2 linked regions of the Saccharopolyspora erythraea NRRL 2338 genome follow. The protein of the gene in region 1 binds, or shares a complex with, the protein of each later gene. Links are inferred from orthologs where the notes say so. Each region holds a gene or a part of one and is shown on either strand. Other genes may lie near its edges. The genes, in order: secY and secA.

The links.
Region 2: the proteins of secY (region 1) and secA are in contact, whole or in part, in a crystal structure (PDB 3DIN), measured with the Thermotoga maritima proteins. The link is inferred for Saccharopolyspora erythraea NRRL 2338 from one-to-one orthologs. Residues at the interface, in WP_004081795.1 of Thermotoga maritima: Glu108, Gly109, Glu110, Glu111, Ala236, Glu237, Arg238, Arg239, Ile240, Thr241, Ile242, Gln243, Tyr244, Ala245, Arg246, Arg247, Val248, Thr249, Gly250, Arg251, Arg252, Val253, Tyr254, Gly256, Ala257, Ser258, Thr259, Tyr260, Leu261, Pro262; in WP_004082002.1 of Thermotoga maritima: Glu261, Ala262, Arg263, Lys300, Ala301, Arg302, Thr303, Ile304, Ile305, Leu323, Tyr324, Asp325, Pro326, Val329, Ser330, Tyr333, Ile336, Lys340, Phe345, Val349, Glu363, Phe364, Tyr374, Ser375, Gly376, Gly377, Glu393, Ile395, Thr482, Ser483.

Annotation. Positions count from the first base shown.
Region 1 is NC_009142.1:7,615,095-7,620,067, forward strand. Bases 2,181-4,973 are described here. They hold secY (preprotein translocase subunit SecY), read right to left. Parts: upstream 4,338-4,973; coding sequence 3,024-4,337; downstream 2,181-3,023. Other genes in these bases: map (type I methionyl aminopeptidase), read right to left, coding at 2,181-2,235; SACE_RS32795 (adenylate kinase), read right to left, coding at 2,252-2,806; SACE_RS32805 (hypothetical protein), read right to left, coding at 4,958-4,973. Also shown: SACE_RS32780 (class I SAM-dependent methyltransferase), read left to right, coding at 1-491; SACE_RS32785 (class I SAM-dependent methyltransferase), read left to right, coding at 668-1,300; more of map, read right to left, coding at 1,444-2,180. UniProt on the Escherichia coli protein: The central subunit of the protein translocation channel SecYEG. Consists of two halves formed by TMs 1-5 and 6-10.
Region 2 is NC_009142.1:7,216,507-7,226,982, forward strand. What follows is about bases 3,945-7,356. They hold secA (preprotein translocase subunit SecA), read right to left. Parts: upstream 7,007-7,356; coding sequence 4,145-7,006; downstream 3,945-4,144. Other genes in these bases: SACE_RS30975 (Rv3235 family protein), read left to right, coding at 3,945-4,142; hpf (ribosome hibernation-promoting factor, HPF/YfiA family), read right to left, coding at 7,175-7,356. Outside these bases: more of SACE_RS30975, read left to right, coding at 3,792-3,944; more of hpf, read right to left, coding at 7,357-7,870; SACE_RS35805 (ComF family protein), read right to left, coding at 8,221-9,114; SACE_RS30995 (LpqB family beta-propeller domain-containing protein), read right to left, coding at 9,359-10,476. UniProt on the Escherichia coli protein: Required for protein export, interacts with the SecYEG preprotein conducting channel.

The sequences.
Region 1 (4,973 bases):
TCGGCCAGGTGGTGCCGACCACCGGCGAGCCGGTCGTCCTCGAGCTCGGCCCGGGCACGGGCTCGCTGAGCAACGGCATCCACGACCGGCTGCCCACGGGCGCCCGCCACATCGGCATCGAGCTCGGCGCCGACATGGTCGAACACCTGCGCGAGCACAAGCCGTGGATGGAGGTCGTGCACGGCGACGCGGGCGATCTGCTCTCCATCCTCGACCAGCGCGGGATCGGAAAGGTCGACGCGGTCGTCAGCAGCATCCCGTGGTCGCTGCTGGACGACGACGTCCAGGACCACATCCTCAAGCAGGTCACCGAGGCCATGGCCCCGCACGCCGCGTTCACCGCGCTGACCTACCTGCCCGCCGACCGCACGGCGGGCGGGCGCAGGTTCCGGGTCCGGCTGGCCGAGACCTTCGACGAGGTGCTCACCCACACCACGTGGAAGAACTTCCCGCCGATCCTGCACTACCTCTGCCGCAGGCCGCTGGTCTGACGCACGCACCTACGAGGCGCCCCCGCCATCCGGCGGGGGCGTCCTTCGTTCGGGCACCCCAACGACGCGGAACGATCCGGTGAAGTCCGGCGGACACATCGGGCGAGCTGCACCATGGGCGCACCGGGGAGCGGCTACGGTCGGTCGCATTCCCGAGCCGACAGGCAGGAGCACCCGTGAGCACGCGCGCCAAGCTCCACGAGTACCGCACGTTCCTCTCACGCGCCCTGCACCGGCCCGGGGTGGTCGGCGCGGTGCTGCCGACCTCGCACCACGTCGCGGCCGCGGTCGCGACCGTGGTGCCCACCACCGGCGCGCCGGTCGTGGTCGAGCTCGGTCCCGGCACCGGCGCCCTCAGCGGCGAGATCAGGGCCCGGCTGCCCGAGCGCGGGCGGCACCTGGCGGTGGAGATCGACCCCGCGATGGTGCGCTACCTGCGCCAGGCGAAGCCGTGGCTGGAGGTCGTCGAGGGCGACGCGGCGAGGCTGCGGGAGCTGCTGAGCGCCGTGGGCGTCTCGAAGGCCGACGCCGTCATCAGCAGCATCCCCTGGACCCTGCTGCCCCCGGCGAAGCAGCGGGAACTCCTGTCCGAAGCCGCCGCGGCGCTCAACCCCGACGGCGTGTTCACCACGGTCACCTACCTGACGACGCTGTGGCGAGCAGCGACCCGCGAGTTCGTCGGAGCCCTGCACGAGACGTTCGACGAGGTGATGCCGCGCAGCGCGGTGTGGCGCAACGTGCCGCCCAGCCGCGTCTACGTGTGCCGCCGGCCTCGGATCGAGCCGGACGCGGGGGGCGAACCCGCGTGAGGAGCGATCACGAGCGCCCCCGAAGGGCCTGAAGCTTGCGATGACCCAGCAGCCCCGAGAACCACAGCAGTCTCACCAGTCCCGGAAGACGCCAACAGACCCGTGCGTCCAGCAGCACGGAAGCCTCAGCCCCCGGGCGGTGATCAGTCTTCGGGCTGGGTGAGCACCCAGGGACCGTCCTCGGTGATGGCGACGGTGTGCTCCCAGTGCGACGCCCGCGAGCCGTCGGTGGTCACGACGGTCCACTCGTCGTCGAGCTCCACCGTGTCGGCCGAGCCCAGCGTCAGCATCGGCTCCACCGCGATGGCCATCCCGACCTTCAGCTTCGGGCCCCTGCCCGGCTTGCCGAGGTTCGGCAGGAACGGGGCCATGTGCATCTCGCTGCCGATGCCGTGGCCGCCGTACTCCTCGATGATCCCGTAGTCGATGCCGTCGGCCGCCGCCGAAGCCCGCGCCGAGCTTTCCACCGCGTGCGAGATGTCGCTGAGCCGGTTGCCCGCCCGCACCTGCTCGATCCCGGCCCACATCGACTCGCGGGTCGCGTCGGAGAGCTTCTGGTCGCGCTCGCTGATCGGGCCGACGCCGATGGTCACCGCGGAGTCGCCGTGCCAGCCGTCCAGGATCGCCCCGCAGTCGACCGAGAGCAGGTCGCCCTCGGCCAGCACCTCGTGGCGCGACGGGATGCCGTGGACGACCCGCTCGTTCAGCGACGCGCAGATCGACGCCGGGAAACCCTGGTAGCCCTTGAAGGAAGGCACCGCTCCCGCGTCCCTGATGACCTGTTCGGCGACCGCGTCCAGCTCACCGGTGCTCACGCCGGGCTGCGCCTTCGCGGTCACCGCCGCCAGCGCGCGGGCGACGACCAGACCCGCCGCACGCATCGCCTGGATCTCGCCGGTGGACTTGAGCTCGATGCCCTTCCCTCTCCGCAACACGCGAGTCCCCTCCGGCTCAGGCCGGCGTGCGCAGCGCCTTGAGCGCGCGCTCGGTGATGTCCTCGACCGAGCCGACGGCGTCGATCCGGATCAGCTTGTCCCGGTAGTAGTTCAGCAGCGGAGCGGTCTCCGAGCCGTAGACCTGCAGCCTGCGCCGGATGACGTCCTCGGTGTCGTCGGCCCGGCCGCGCCCGAGCAGGCGCTTGACCAACTCCTCCTCCGGCACGTCGAACTCCAGCACCGCGGTCAGCTCGGTGCCCTTCTCGGCGAGGGAGCGCGCCAGCACGTCGGCCTGCGCGGTGTTGCGGGGGAAACCGTCCAGCAGGAAACCCTCGGCGGCGTCGGGCTCGGCCAGCCGCTCCAGCACCATCTCGTTGGTGATCTCGTCCGGAACCAGCTCACCCGCGTCGAGGTAGCGCTTGGCCTCTTCTCCCAGCGGGGTGTTGTTGCCGATGTGGTACCGGAACAGGTCGCCGCTGGAGATGTGCGGCACCGAGAGCTGCTCGCTGAGCACGGCCGCTTGGGTGCCCTTGCCCGCACCGGGCGGGCCCACGAGAACCAATCGCACCAAGGGTCTGCCTCCGAATCAATCTGGTGGCCTCGCGCCACCTTCGCCGAGCGCTGGCGGTATCCGTCACAGGGCGTTCGCCGGCCGCGCGACCGGCATCACGATCCAGCTCACCTTACGCAAGGAAGCCGGGCGGCCGAACGGGACCTCCGTCCCGGGTCTCCGGGACCTCCGCCGGAGGACTCGCCGGGCCGGGGCCGATCCGCACCGACCGTCCAGTCTAGCGGAGGAAGCCCTCGTAGCTGCGCTGCGTGAGCTGGCTCTCGATCTGCTTCACGGTGTCCAGGCCGACGTTGACCATGATCAGCACCGCGGTGCCGCCGAACGGGAAGTTCTGGTTCTGGCCCTGACCACCGGTGATGCCGAGGAAGAAGTTCGGCAGGATCGCGATGATGCCCAGGTAGAGCGAGCCCGGCAGCGTGATCCGGGAGAGCACGAAGTTGAGGTACTCGGCGGTGGGCCGCCCCGGCCGGATGCCGGGGATGAACCCGCCGAACTTCTTCATCTCGTCCGCCCGCTCCTCGGGGTTGAACGTGATCGAGACGTAGAAGTAGGCGAAGAAGACGATCATCGCCATGTACAGCAGGATGTGCACCCAGCTCGCCGGGTCGACGATGTAGGTCTGGATGAACTGCGCCCACCAGGTGTTCTGGTTGCCGGCCAGCTGGCCCAGCAGCTGCGGCAGGTACAGCAGCGAGGAACCGAAGATCACCGGGATGACACCGGCCTGGTTGACCTTCAGCGGCAGGTAGGTCGAGGTCCCGCCGTACATCCGGCGGCCGATCATGCGCTTGGCGTACTGCACCGGGATGCGGCGCTGGGCCTGCTCGATGAAGACCACGGTCGCGATGATCGCGACGGCGAAGGCGCAGACGACCGAGAAGACCAGCCCGCCGTGCGAGTTGAGGATGTTGCCGCCCTCGGCCGGGACGCGGGCCGCGATCGAGGTGAAGATCAGCAGCGACATGCCGTTGCCGATGCCGCGCTCGGTGATCAGCTCGCCCATCCACATCAGCAGGGCCGCGCCTGCGGTCATCACGATGACGATGACGATCAGGTTGAGCACCGAGTCGTCCGGGATCACCGGGACCGAGCAGCCCTGGAACAGCTGGCCGCGGACGGCGAGCGCCACGACACCGGTGGCCTGCAGGACCGCGAGCGCGATCGCCAGGTACCGGGTGTACTGCGTCAGCTTCGCCTGGCCGGACTGGCCTTCCTTCTTGAGCTGCTCGAAGCGCGGGATCACCACCTGCAGGAGCTGGATGATGATGCTCGCGGTGATGTAGGGCATGATGCCCAGCGAGAGCACCGACAGCTGCAGGAGCGCACCACCGCTGAAGAGGTTCAGCAGGGAGTAGACGCTCTGGCTGCCGCTGCCCTGGAGCTGGACGATGCACTGCTGGATGTTCGGGTACGACACCCCGGGGGAGGGGATCGTGGCGCCGAGCCGGTACAGCACGACCATGCCCAGTGTGAACAGGATCTTTCGCCGCAGGTCCGGCGTCGCCAGAGCCGAGCGGAAGGCGCCGAGCACGCGAACCTCCTGTACGCGAGCCGGTCGGGACCGGCCAGGGACGATGGCCGGCTTCCAGCAGCCGGCACGGCGGGAAACTCACACGCAGCGACGCGTCGGACGCGGCGCTACGGCGCGACTCTAGCAGGCCGCGCGGTGGACACAGGCAGCGACCGAGGGCTCACCACTGATCATCGATTCGCCCTCAGCGAAATGCGCTGCGGCGAAACCGCACGACCGCACCGGTTGCCATTTTTCACATGCGGCGCTTGTGTTTCCGCTGGATCGGGCGTCGCCCTCGCCCGGTAGCGGAGCGCATGCGAAGCCCTCGGTGCCGACCACGGACGGTCGCTATCGCGCCGTGGCGACCCGCGTCGAGCGCACCGCCGGCAACGGCGTTCAGCACACCATCGGGCTACGGGTCGATCCCTGCCGCACGGCACCGCACGCGGCCGACCCGGCGGCATCTCCACGCGAGGCCGACCCCGGCGGCATGTCTTCGCACGCGGCCGGCCCCCGGCAGCATTTCCACGCGAGACCGACCCGGCGGCACGGCTCCAAGCGAGATCGCCCCCAACCGCACGGCTCCGCGCGAGACCGGCCGGGGGCCACCGGCCTCGCGCGGAGCACCGCACGAGCGCTCAGCCGCAGTTGGCC
Region 2 (10,476 bases), 400 kb from region 1 along the record:
ATGCCTGCATTCTCACTCCCACACACTCCACACCAACCTTACGGCGGCACTTCACAGCATGCAGGACGCTCCCCTACCCAACACGACCTCAATCGCATTGACACGGCTTCGGCGGTGTACTTCAGCCCCGCTACATTGTCGGCGCAGGACCACTTGACCAGTGAGCTATTACGCACTCTTTCAAGGATGGCTGCTTCTAAGCCAACCTCCTGGTTGTCTCAGCGATCCCACATCCTTTCCCACTAAGCACACACTTAGGGGCCTTAGCCGGTGTTCTGGGCTGTTTCCCTCTCGACGACGAAGCTTCTCCCCCGCCGTCTCACTGCCACGCTTCACCCAAGGCGTATTCGGAGTTTGGCTGACGTCAGTAACCTGATAGGGCCCATCAGCCAACCAGTGCTCTACCCCACCCGGGAAACACGCAACGCTGCACCTAAATGCATTTCGGGGAGAACCAGCTATCACGGAGTTTGATTGGCCTTTCACCCCTACCCACAACTCATCCCCCAGGTTTTCAACCCTGGTGGGTTCGGGCCTCCACACGGTCTTACCCGCGCTTCACCCTGGCCATGGGTAGATCACCCCGCTTCGGGTCTGCACCACGCGACTCAAACGCCCTCTTCAGACTCGCTTTCGCTCCGACTACCCCACACACGGGTTAACCTCGCCACGCAGCAGCAACTCGCAGGCTCATTCTTCAAAAGGCACGCCATCACCCAAAGGCTCTGACGGATTGTAGGCACACGGTTTCAGGAACTCTTTCACTCCCCTCCCGGGGTACTTTTCACCATTCCCTCACGGTACTATCCGCTATCGGTCACCAGGAAGTATTTAGGCTTAGCGAGTGGTCCCGCCAGATTCACAGCGCCCTCCACGGAAACGCTGCTACTCGGGAACACCACCACACGCGGCATATCGGTTTTCGCCTACGGGACTCTCACCCACTCCGGCCAGGCATCCCAACCTGTTCAACTAACCAACACACACACGCTGAAGAGTCAGCAGCCTCCTCCAGCAGCGCCCCACAACACCGCACACGCAACCCCTGCCAGGTATCCCACATGCACGGTTTAGCCTCCTCCGCTTTCGCTCGCCACTACTCACGGAATCACCAGTGTTTTCTCTTCCTACGGGTACTAAGATGTTTCACTTCCCCGCGTTCCCCCCAACACCCTATACATTCAGATGCTGGTAACCCGACATCACTCGGGCTGGGTTTCCCCATTCGGACATCCTCGGATCACAGCTCGGTTGACAACTCCCCGAGGCATATCGCAGCCTCCCACGTCCTTCATCGGCTCCTGGTGCCAAGGCATCCACCATGTGCCCTTTCAAACTTGGCCACAAAGATGCTCGCATCCACTATACAGTTCTCAAACAACAACCAGACGAGCCCACACACAGTGTGTTCCCTCAGGACCCAACAACGTGCCAAACGATCTTCAAGCCTTGAACAACAAGACCAACGGTCAGCGTTTCCACTAATCCTCCGAGCACCCACAGCGCAAGAACACTCGCCTTGCCCACCATGGACACCCCACCAACAGACAACTGTCGATGGACGTGATGCTGCTCCTTAGAAAGGAGGTGATCCAGCCGCACCTTCCGGTACGGCTACCTTGTTACGACTTCGTCCCAATCGCCAGTCCCACCTTCGACCACTCCCCCCCAAAGGGTTGGGCCATGGGCTTCGGGTGTTACCGACTTTCATGACGTGACGGGCGGTGTGTACAAGGCCCGGGAACGTATTCACCGCAGCAATGCTGATCTGCGATTACTAGCGACTCCGACTTCACGGGGTCGAGTTGCAGACCCCGATCCGAACTGAGACCAGCTTTAAGGGATTCGCTCCACCTCACGGCATCGCAACCCTCTGTACCGGCCATTGTAGCATGTGTGAAGCCCTGGACATAAGGGGCATGATGACTTGACGTCATCCCCACCTTCCTCCGAGTTGACCCCGGCAGTCTCCCGCGAGTCCCCACCATTACGTGCTGGCAACACAGGACAAGGGTTGCGCTCGTTGCGGGACTTAACCCAACATCTCACGACACGAGCTGACGACAGCCATGCACCACCTGTACACCAACCACAAGGGAAACCCCATCTCTGAGGCAGTCTAGTGCATGTCAAACCCAGGTAAGGTTCTTCGCGTTGCATCGAATTAATCCACATGCTCCGCCGCTTGTGCGGGCCCCCGTCAATTCCTTTGAGTTTTAGCCTTGCGGCCGTACTCCCCAGGCGGGGCGCTTAATGCGTTAGCTACGGCACAGGAACCGTGGAAACAGTCCCCACACCTAGCGCCCAACGTTTACGGCGTGGACTACCAGGGTATCTAATCCTGTTCGCTCCCCACGCTTTCGCTCCTCAGCGTCAGTATCGGCCCAGAGACCCGCCTTCGCCACCGGTGTTCCTCCTGATATCTGCGCATTTCACCGCTACACCAGGAATTCCAGTCTCCCCTACCGAACTCAAGTCTGCCCGTATCGACCGCAAGCTGAAGGTTAAGCCTCCAGTTTTCACGAACGACGCGACAAACCGCCTACGAGCTCTTTACGCCCAATAAATCCGGACAACGCTCGCACCCTACGTATTACCGCGGCTGCTGGCACGTAGTTAGCCGGTGCTTCTTCTACACCTACCGTCACCCGAAGGCTTCGTCGATGTCGAAAGAGGTTTACAACCCGAAGGCCGTCATCCCCCACGCGGCGTTGCTGCGTCAGGCTTTCGCCCATTGCGCAAGATTCCCCACTGCTGCCTCCCGTAGGAGTCTGGGCCGTGTCTCAGTCCCAGTGTGGCCGGTCACCCTCTCAGGCCGGCTACCCGTCGTCGCCTTGGTAGGCCATCACCCCACCAACAAGCTGATAGGCCGCGGGCTCATCCTGCACCGCCGGAACTTTCCACACACAGACCATGCGGCCATGTGTCCTATCCGGTATTAGACCCAGTTTCCCGGGCTTATCCCAGAGTACAGGGCAGATTACCCACGTGTTACTCACCCGTTCGCCACTCATCCACACCCGAAGATGCTTCAGCGTTCGACTTGCATGTGTTAAGCACGCCGCCAGCGTTCGTCCTGAGCCAGGATCAAACTCTCCAACAATGACTGTCGAAAACAATCCCAGCAGACACTCAAACAACCCCACAGGGCCGGAGCGCCATACTCAAAGAAACCACCAAACCCCACAAACAACCATCAAGGCCGTTCACGAGATCCAGGGGCATACAATCTACACTAACCTAAATCATCGGCACGCTGTTGAGTTCTCAAAGAACACACCCACACCATCACCCCGACCCCATTTTCAGGCCGCGAAGCTCCGGGGAGCATTTCCTCTCGCTTGTGTCCACCACACTAGCAGACCCGATTTTCGGCGATTTCAGGGGGGTCGGCCTTTCCCGTTTCCCACCGCGCTCACCGAACGAGCACTGCATTTGAGTTGTCAACACCAGTCAAGCTATCAAAGCTCATTCGTGTTTCAAGGCCGCCCACTCTACCACCCGAAGGCAGGAGCTTGGTTCGCAACCCCCGTCAGTGCCCGGTCCGTTTCTCCGTCCGGCCCGTTCCGCGCTGACAAGAGAAAATCTACAGCACCCTGAACACCCCCTGAACACCACCCCCCTCTAACAACAAAACACCAGGTCAGAAGGCACGAATGCGGTTGTGGTGACTGATTGGGCCACGATGACCGGCGGTCACACGTTCCGGTCAATGTCGGCTCGAAGGTGACCGGATCCGGGGTCGTCGTCTCTCAGTAATGCGGGAGATCAACAGAACCAGGGGAGGTTCCATGACCGCAGTCCTGGCTCCTGCCGGAGCCGAGGTGACCGAGAGGACCGCGTGCGCGCTCGCCCGCTCCGCCGGCGAGCAGATCCTCGACGTCCTCGCGGGGCGGAGATCCGTGCCGCAGCTGCGCCGGCATCTGTCGAGTCCGGTCGCTGCGCTGCTCCTGGCGCTCCTGCCCCGGTGGTACGCAGAAGGCCCGGACTACCGGCTGCGTTCCGTTCACGCGAGCCTGACCGATGACCACACGGTCGAGGCTTGCCTGATCGTCGGAACCACCAGCCGGGTCCGGGCCCTGGTGATGCGACTCGAGCAGGAGGAAGCACGGTGGGTGTGCACCGTGCTGTCCCTGCTTTGAGCTCAGCGGCGCTTGTTCTTCTTGGCCTCGGCCCGCGCCGCGGCGCGGCGCTCGCGCCGGGTGCTCGTGCCGTTGCCCTGCTCACCGGCGGACTCGCTGGTGGTCTGGACGCCACCCTGCTCCGTCGGGCCGGAGTAGTTCAGCCGCTGCTTCTCCGGGGCGTCGAGGCCCTTGCCGCGCAGCGCGGACGGGGCCTGCGTGGTGCTGCCGGGAAGCTGGCTGAGCGCCGGGCCCGCCGACGTCGGCTTCGCGCGCCTGACCTGCGACTGCGCCGCGGCGGCCTCCGCGGCCGCCTGCAGGTCGGGGGTCGGCTCCGCGGACCGGCTGACCGACACCGGCACGGAAGGCTGCTCGGGCGCGGGCTCCGGCTCGGCGGCCTCGACCTGCACGTTGAACAGGAAGCCGACCGACTCCTCCTTCAGCGCGTCGAGCATCGCGTGGAACATGTCGAAGCCCTCCCGCCGGTACTCCACCAGCGGGTCGCGCTGGGCCATGGCCCGCAGACCGATGCCCTCCTTGAGGTAGTCCATCTCGTAGAGGTGCTCGCGCCACTTGCGGTCGAGCACGCTGAGCACGACCCGACGCTCCAGCTCCCGCATCGCCCCCGGGCCGACCTTGCCGTCCACCTCGGCCTCGCGCTTGGCGTAGGCGGCCTCGGCATCGGCGAGCACCTCTTCGAGCAGCCGCTCCTTGCTCAGGTCCTCGTCGCTGTCGACCAGGGCCTCCCAGCTGACCGAGACCGGGTACAGCGTCTTGAGCGCCGACCACAGCTTCTCGAAGTCCCAGTCCTCGGCGTAGCCGTCGGCGGTCGCCGCGTTGACGTACTCGGTGACGACGTCGCGGATCATGTGCCTGACCTGCTCCTGCAGGTCCTCGCCTTCCAGCACGCGGCGGCGCTCGTCGTAGATGACGCTGCGCTGCTGGTTCATGACCTCGTCGTACTTGAGGACGTTCTTGCGGATCTCCATGTTCTGCTGCTCGACCTGGGTCTGAGCGCTGCGGATCGCGCGGGTGACCATCTTGTGCTCGATCGGCACGTCGTCGGGCACCTTCAGGCGGGTCATGACCGTCTCGACCATCGCGGCGTTGAAGCGGCGCATGAGCTCGTCGCCGAGCGAGAGGTAGAACCGGGACTCACCGGGGTCGCCCTGACGGCCGGAGCGGCCGCGGAGCTGGTTGTCGATGCGCCGGGACTCGTGCCGCTCGGTGCCGAGCACGTACAGGCCGCCGAGCTCCCGGACCTCCTCGGCCTCGGCCTCGACCTGCTCCTTGATCTTCTCGACCACCGCGGGCCACTGGGCCTCGTACTCCTCGCGGTTGTCGACCGGGTCCAGGCCGCGCTTGCGCAGCTCGGCGTCGGCGAGGTGGTCGACGTTGCCGCCGAGCACGATGTCGGTACCGCGGCCGGCCATGTTGGTGGCGACCGTGACGGCGCCCTTGCGGCCGGCCTCGGCGATGATCGCCGCCTCCGACTGGTGGTACTTGGCGTTCAGCACGTTGTGCGGAACGCCCTTCTTCACCAGCAGCTTCGCCAGGTACTCGGAGCGCTCGACGCTGGTCGTGCCGACCAGGACCGGCTGGCCCTTGCGGTGCTTCTCCTCGATGTCCTCGGCGACCGCCTCGAACTTGGCGACCTCGCTCTTGTAGACCAGGTCGGGCTGGTCGGCCCTGGCCATCGGGCGGTTGGTCGGGATCGGCACCACGCCGAGCTTGTAGGTGCCGTTGAACTCGGCGGCCTCGGTCTCGGCGGTACCGGTCATGCCGGCGAGCTTCTCGTAGAGGCGGAAGTAGTTCTGCAGCGTGATCGTGGCCAGCGTCTGGTTCTCGGCCTTGATCTCGACGCCTTCCTTGGCCTCGATCGCCTGGTGCATGCCCTCGTTGTAGCGGCGGCCGTGCAGGATGCGGCCGGTGAACTCGTCGACGATGACGACCTCGCCGTTGCGGACGATGTAGTCCTTGTCGCGCTTGTAGAGCTCCTTGGCCTTCAGCGCGTTGTTGAGGTAGCCGACCAGCGGGGTGTTGGCCGCCTCGTAGAGGTTCTCGATGCCGAGCTGGTCCTCGATGATCGTGACGCCGTCCTCGGTCACACCGACCGTGCGCTTGCGCTCGTCGACCTCGTAGTGCTGGTCCTTCTTCAGCATCGGGGCAAGCCGGGCGAACTCCTGGTACCACCGCGAGGACTGGTCGGCCGGACCGGAGATGATCAGCGGTGTGCGGGCCTCGTCGATCAGGATGGAGTCGACCTCGTCGACGATGGAGAAGAAGTGGCCGCGCTGCACGCAGTCGGCCAGGCTCCACGCCATGTTGTCGCGGAGGTAGTCGAACCCGAACTCGTTGTTGGTGCCGTAGGTGATGTCGGCCGCGTAGGCGTGGCGCCGCTGCTCCGGCGTCATGTCGGCCATGATGGCGCCGACCTCGAGGCCGAGGAAGCGGTGCACCCGGCCCATCCAGTCGGCGTCGCGCTTGGCCAGGTAGTCGTTGACCGTGACCACGTGCACGCCCCGGCCGGCGATCGCGTTGAGGTAGGCGGGCAGCACGCAGGTCAGCGTCTTGCCCTCACCGGTCTTCATCTCGGCGATCTGACCGAGGTGCAGGGCTGCCCCGCCCATCAGCTGGACGTCGAAGTGGCGCTGGCCGAGCGTGCGCCGCGCGCCCTCGCGGGCGACCGCGAACGCCTCCGGCAGCAACTCGTCGAGGGACTCGCCGTCGGTGTGCCGACGTTTGAACTCGTCGGTCTTGGCCCGCAGCTCGGCATCTGACAGCGCGAGCACGTCATCTTCAAGCTCGTTGATGTGCGCCGCGATCCTGCGCAGGCGCTTGAGCAACTTGCCCTCACCGGCGCGGAGCAGTCGGGACAGGACCATCCGGTCGACCTCACTAGCTGATCGTGACGCGTCCGTCACGGACGCTTTGCGGTCATCGTATTAGAGCTGGTCGGAGAACCTCGACGTCCCTGCGAACGACGCTGTCCCCCGCGAACCACGGTACGCGGGGGACAGCTCAAGGGGTCGTCGTTGGCGCAGACTCGCCCGTCACCCGGTGGGGGACTCGGCGAGCCTGATCACTCCGTAGTCGAATCCCTTCCGGCGGTACACCACGCTGGCGCGACCGCTGTCGGCGTCGGAGAAGAGGTAGAAGTCGTGACCGACGAGCTCCATCTGGTAGAGCGCCTGGTCGACCGTCATGGGCTCGGCCGTGTGCTCCTTCTCCCGGACGATCCGTCCCGGCTCGTAGCCGTTGTCGGAGCTCCAGCGCTGCTCCGGCACCTCGGCGGTGGTGTATTCGGCGCTCTCCTCCTGCTCCTCCTGCTCTTCCTCAGGGGCTTCGAGGAGGGCTGTCCGCCCGCCTGAAGTGCCGGTCACCACCGTCCGGTCGGCCATCGCGGCCGTCGCCTGCGCCACGGAAGTCGGGTTGTGCTGGCCGTAGTGCACCTTCCTGCGGTCGCACATCCGGCGGAGGCGCCCTTCGAGCTTGGTCGTCGCGGCGTCGAGAGCGGCGTAGAAATCACCTGCGGCGGCTTCGGCGCGCACCGGTGTGCCCTTGCCCTTGAGGGTGATCTCGACGCGCTGGCAGGTCTTCGCCTGCCGCGGGTTGCGTTCGTGGAAGAGCTCCACATCCGCCCGGATGGTCTTCTTGCTGTACCGCTCAAGCCGAGTCAGCTTCTCGTCGACGTGCTGCCGGTAGTGGTCCGGCACCTCGACGTTGCGACCCTTGACGACGATGTCCATTCACGACCTCCGTTTCCGAATTTCGTGCGCCCGTAAGCGACGGTCACGACAGCGCCGGGAGAGGTGATGTCAGCTCACTTCCGGCGCCAGGGACATGGGCTTCGCACTCCTTCCCGCAGCCCGGGTACGGCTGATTGGTGGCACGTTAGCTCTCTTTACCGATTTGTGACACCCCCCGAGTTGGGCGAAGTCAAGCGGCCACTGAGCGTGATTGCCGCAACCGTTGGAAGCACTGGTCCACGCGCGCGGGATACAAACCGATCGGGCGACGCCCGCAGCAAGTTTCACCCGTTCGGCCCACTCACGGCGTTGCGCCGCGCGAGCGCTCGTACCGGTCGCGTTCGGCCAGCTCACACCCGGGGAACGAGTGCGGAGCGGCGTGAGTTCCTGGCCCCTCCGGGTGCCGGGTCCACCACACGTTCGTCCCAGCCGGCTGTGGCGGTGAGCGTGAGCACGGCATCGACGGCCATACCGGACGAATCCAGCGCACGCAGGCAGCTCGCGGCGGTCGCTCCGGAGGTCATGACGTCGTCGACGAGCACCGTCCGGACGCCGTCACCGCGGCGCCGGAGGGTTTCGGGCGCAATTCGACCGGTTCGGACCAGCACACCGCCGGTCAGGTTGCGGACCCGTTCGGCGGAGTCGAGCCCCGCGGAGTCCCGGACACCAGGGCGCAGCACCAGGCAGTCGACGACCTCCGCGGACCAGCGGTCATCGGATGACTCGGCGTTGCGTAAGTGGGCTTTGGGTTGTTTGTGTACGAGTTGATGGTCGCGGGATGGCTGTGCTTCGAGTGGTGCGGAGACGAGCGGCGCGCGGGTGGGTTCGGCCATCGCTTCGGCCATGCGCATGGCGACTCTCGTCATGTGGGCGCCGCCCCTCCTGCGCGATGCGATCGGGCGGGATGGCGCCGGGACGAGCAGGCAGTGCGCGGGCTGCCAACCATGTAGGGCGGCGATCCCGCGCAGCCCGGTGGCCAGCCGCTCGCCGAAGGGTGCGGCGAGGTGCCGCTGCCCGGCCTCCTTGTAGGCGAGCACCGCCCGGCGTGCGCTGCCGCGGTAGCCGCCCAGCGCGTACGCCGGTGGCGCGGGAGGCAGCAGGAGCCGTCGCTGACGGTGGAGACCTCCGAGGTCTCGGGCGCATTCGCCGCACAGGGAGGCACCTCTGCGGCGGCAGCCCGCGCAGTGCAGGGGGAAGAGCAGGTCGACGAGGCTGGAGAGCGCGTCGCGGAGTCGAGTGGGCATCCGGTGAGCATGGCCGGAATCGCGATCGGACTCACCGACGTGTGTCGGGGGCGCTCATGGACGCGTGTCGGGGACGCTCACCGACGCTCACCGGCGGCGGGGTGAGTCGCGTCCCCCACCGTCGACGGGTGAGCGCCCCTGCCCGGCATGGGTCGAGGTGGAAGTGCTCGAGAAACCTTCGGCCACAGGGACTTCCGCACCTGGCGCGTTCCGCCGCAGGTGCGACGTGGCGGAGGCTCGGGCGTCAGCCGGGGAAGAACGGGAGGGAGTTGCCGCCGATCGGGTTCTGCATCAGCGTCCACAGGTCGGTCGAGTCGTCGGCCTCCCACAGGCCGCTGCGGTCGGCGACCACGACCTTCCCGCCCGGGCTGACGGCCACCGCTGTCGGCGGCTGCACGAGGTTGGCCGAGGCGTAGGGGGTCCGTTGGAAGCCGTCGGAGGAGAACTCCAGGACCGGTTCCGCGCTGCTGTCGGTGATCGCCACCAGCGACCGGTTGCTGAGCCACTCGACACCGGTGACGCGCAGGTCGGGGGACCTGCTCGGCAGCACCGTCGGACGCCGCAGCACCAGGTGGCCGTCCTCGTCGGCGATGCCCGCCACGATGATCTGGCCGCCGACCACCCCCGCGACCCGGGTGCCGTCGCGGGAGAGCCGCAGGTCGGTGATCTCCTTGCCCGCGGCGAACTCCCGGGCGTCGATCAGCGTGGGCACCCAGCGCCCGCCGTCGTCGAGCAGGCGGACGATGTCGCGCCGGTTGACCACGGTCCACAGCTCCGACCGTCCCCGCCACGACGGCCGCGTCATGTCCGTACCGGAGAGCTGCACCTCCGGCAGCTGACCGCCGTAGGGGCCGACGCGCAGGGTGACGCCTCCGGCCGGGTTGCGCGCCACCGCCGCGAGCTGCGCCCCGTCGGCCGACTGCGCGGCCCGGACCACCTCGTACTCGCCGGACCCGGCGGGTCCCGGCACCGGCTGCGCCCGCTGGTCCAGGACGTGCAGGCGCTCGCTGGCCACCGCCAGCCCCGGCAGGTCCGGCCGGCCGGCGTTGTCGGCCTCGTAGGAGACGAAGTCCGTCGTGCGCAGGTCCTTGCCGTCGCGCAGCAGGGAGGACCCCTCCTCCTGCAACCGGACGCGCGCGTTGCTGACGCTCTGCAGCGAGAGCACGATCTGGGCGGCGATCAGGCGCCGCGCCTCGTGCGGCAGGTCGCCGACGCTGCTGAGGTTGACCTCCAACGCCCCGTCGGCGGTCTCGCTGACGTTGGTCTTGGGTTGCACCTGGGGCGGGATCGCGTTGTTGAGCGACGTGCGCAGCCCCTCCGACGGCCCCGTCATCAGCAGGTCGACCACCCGGCGCGGCAGCG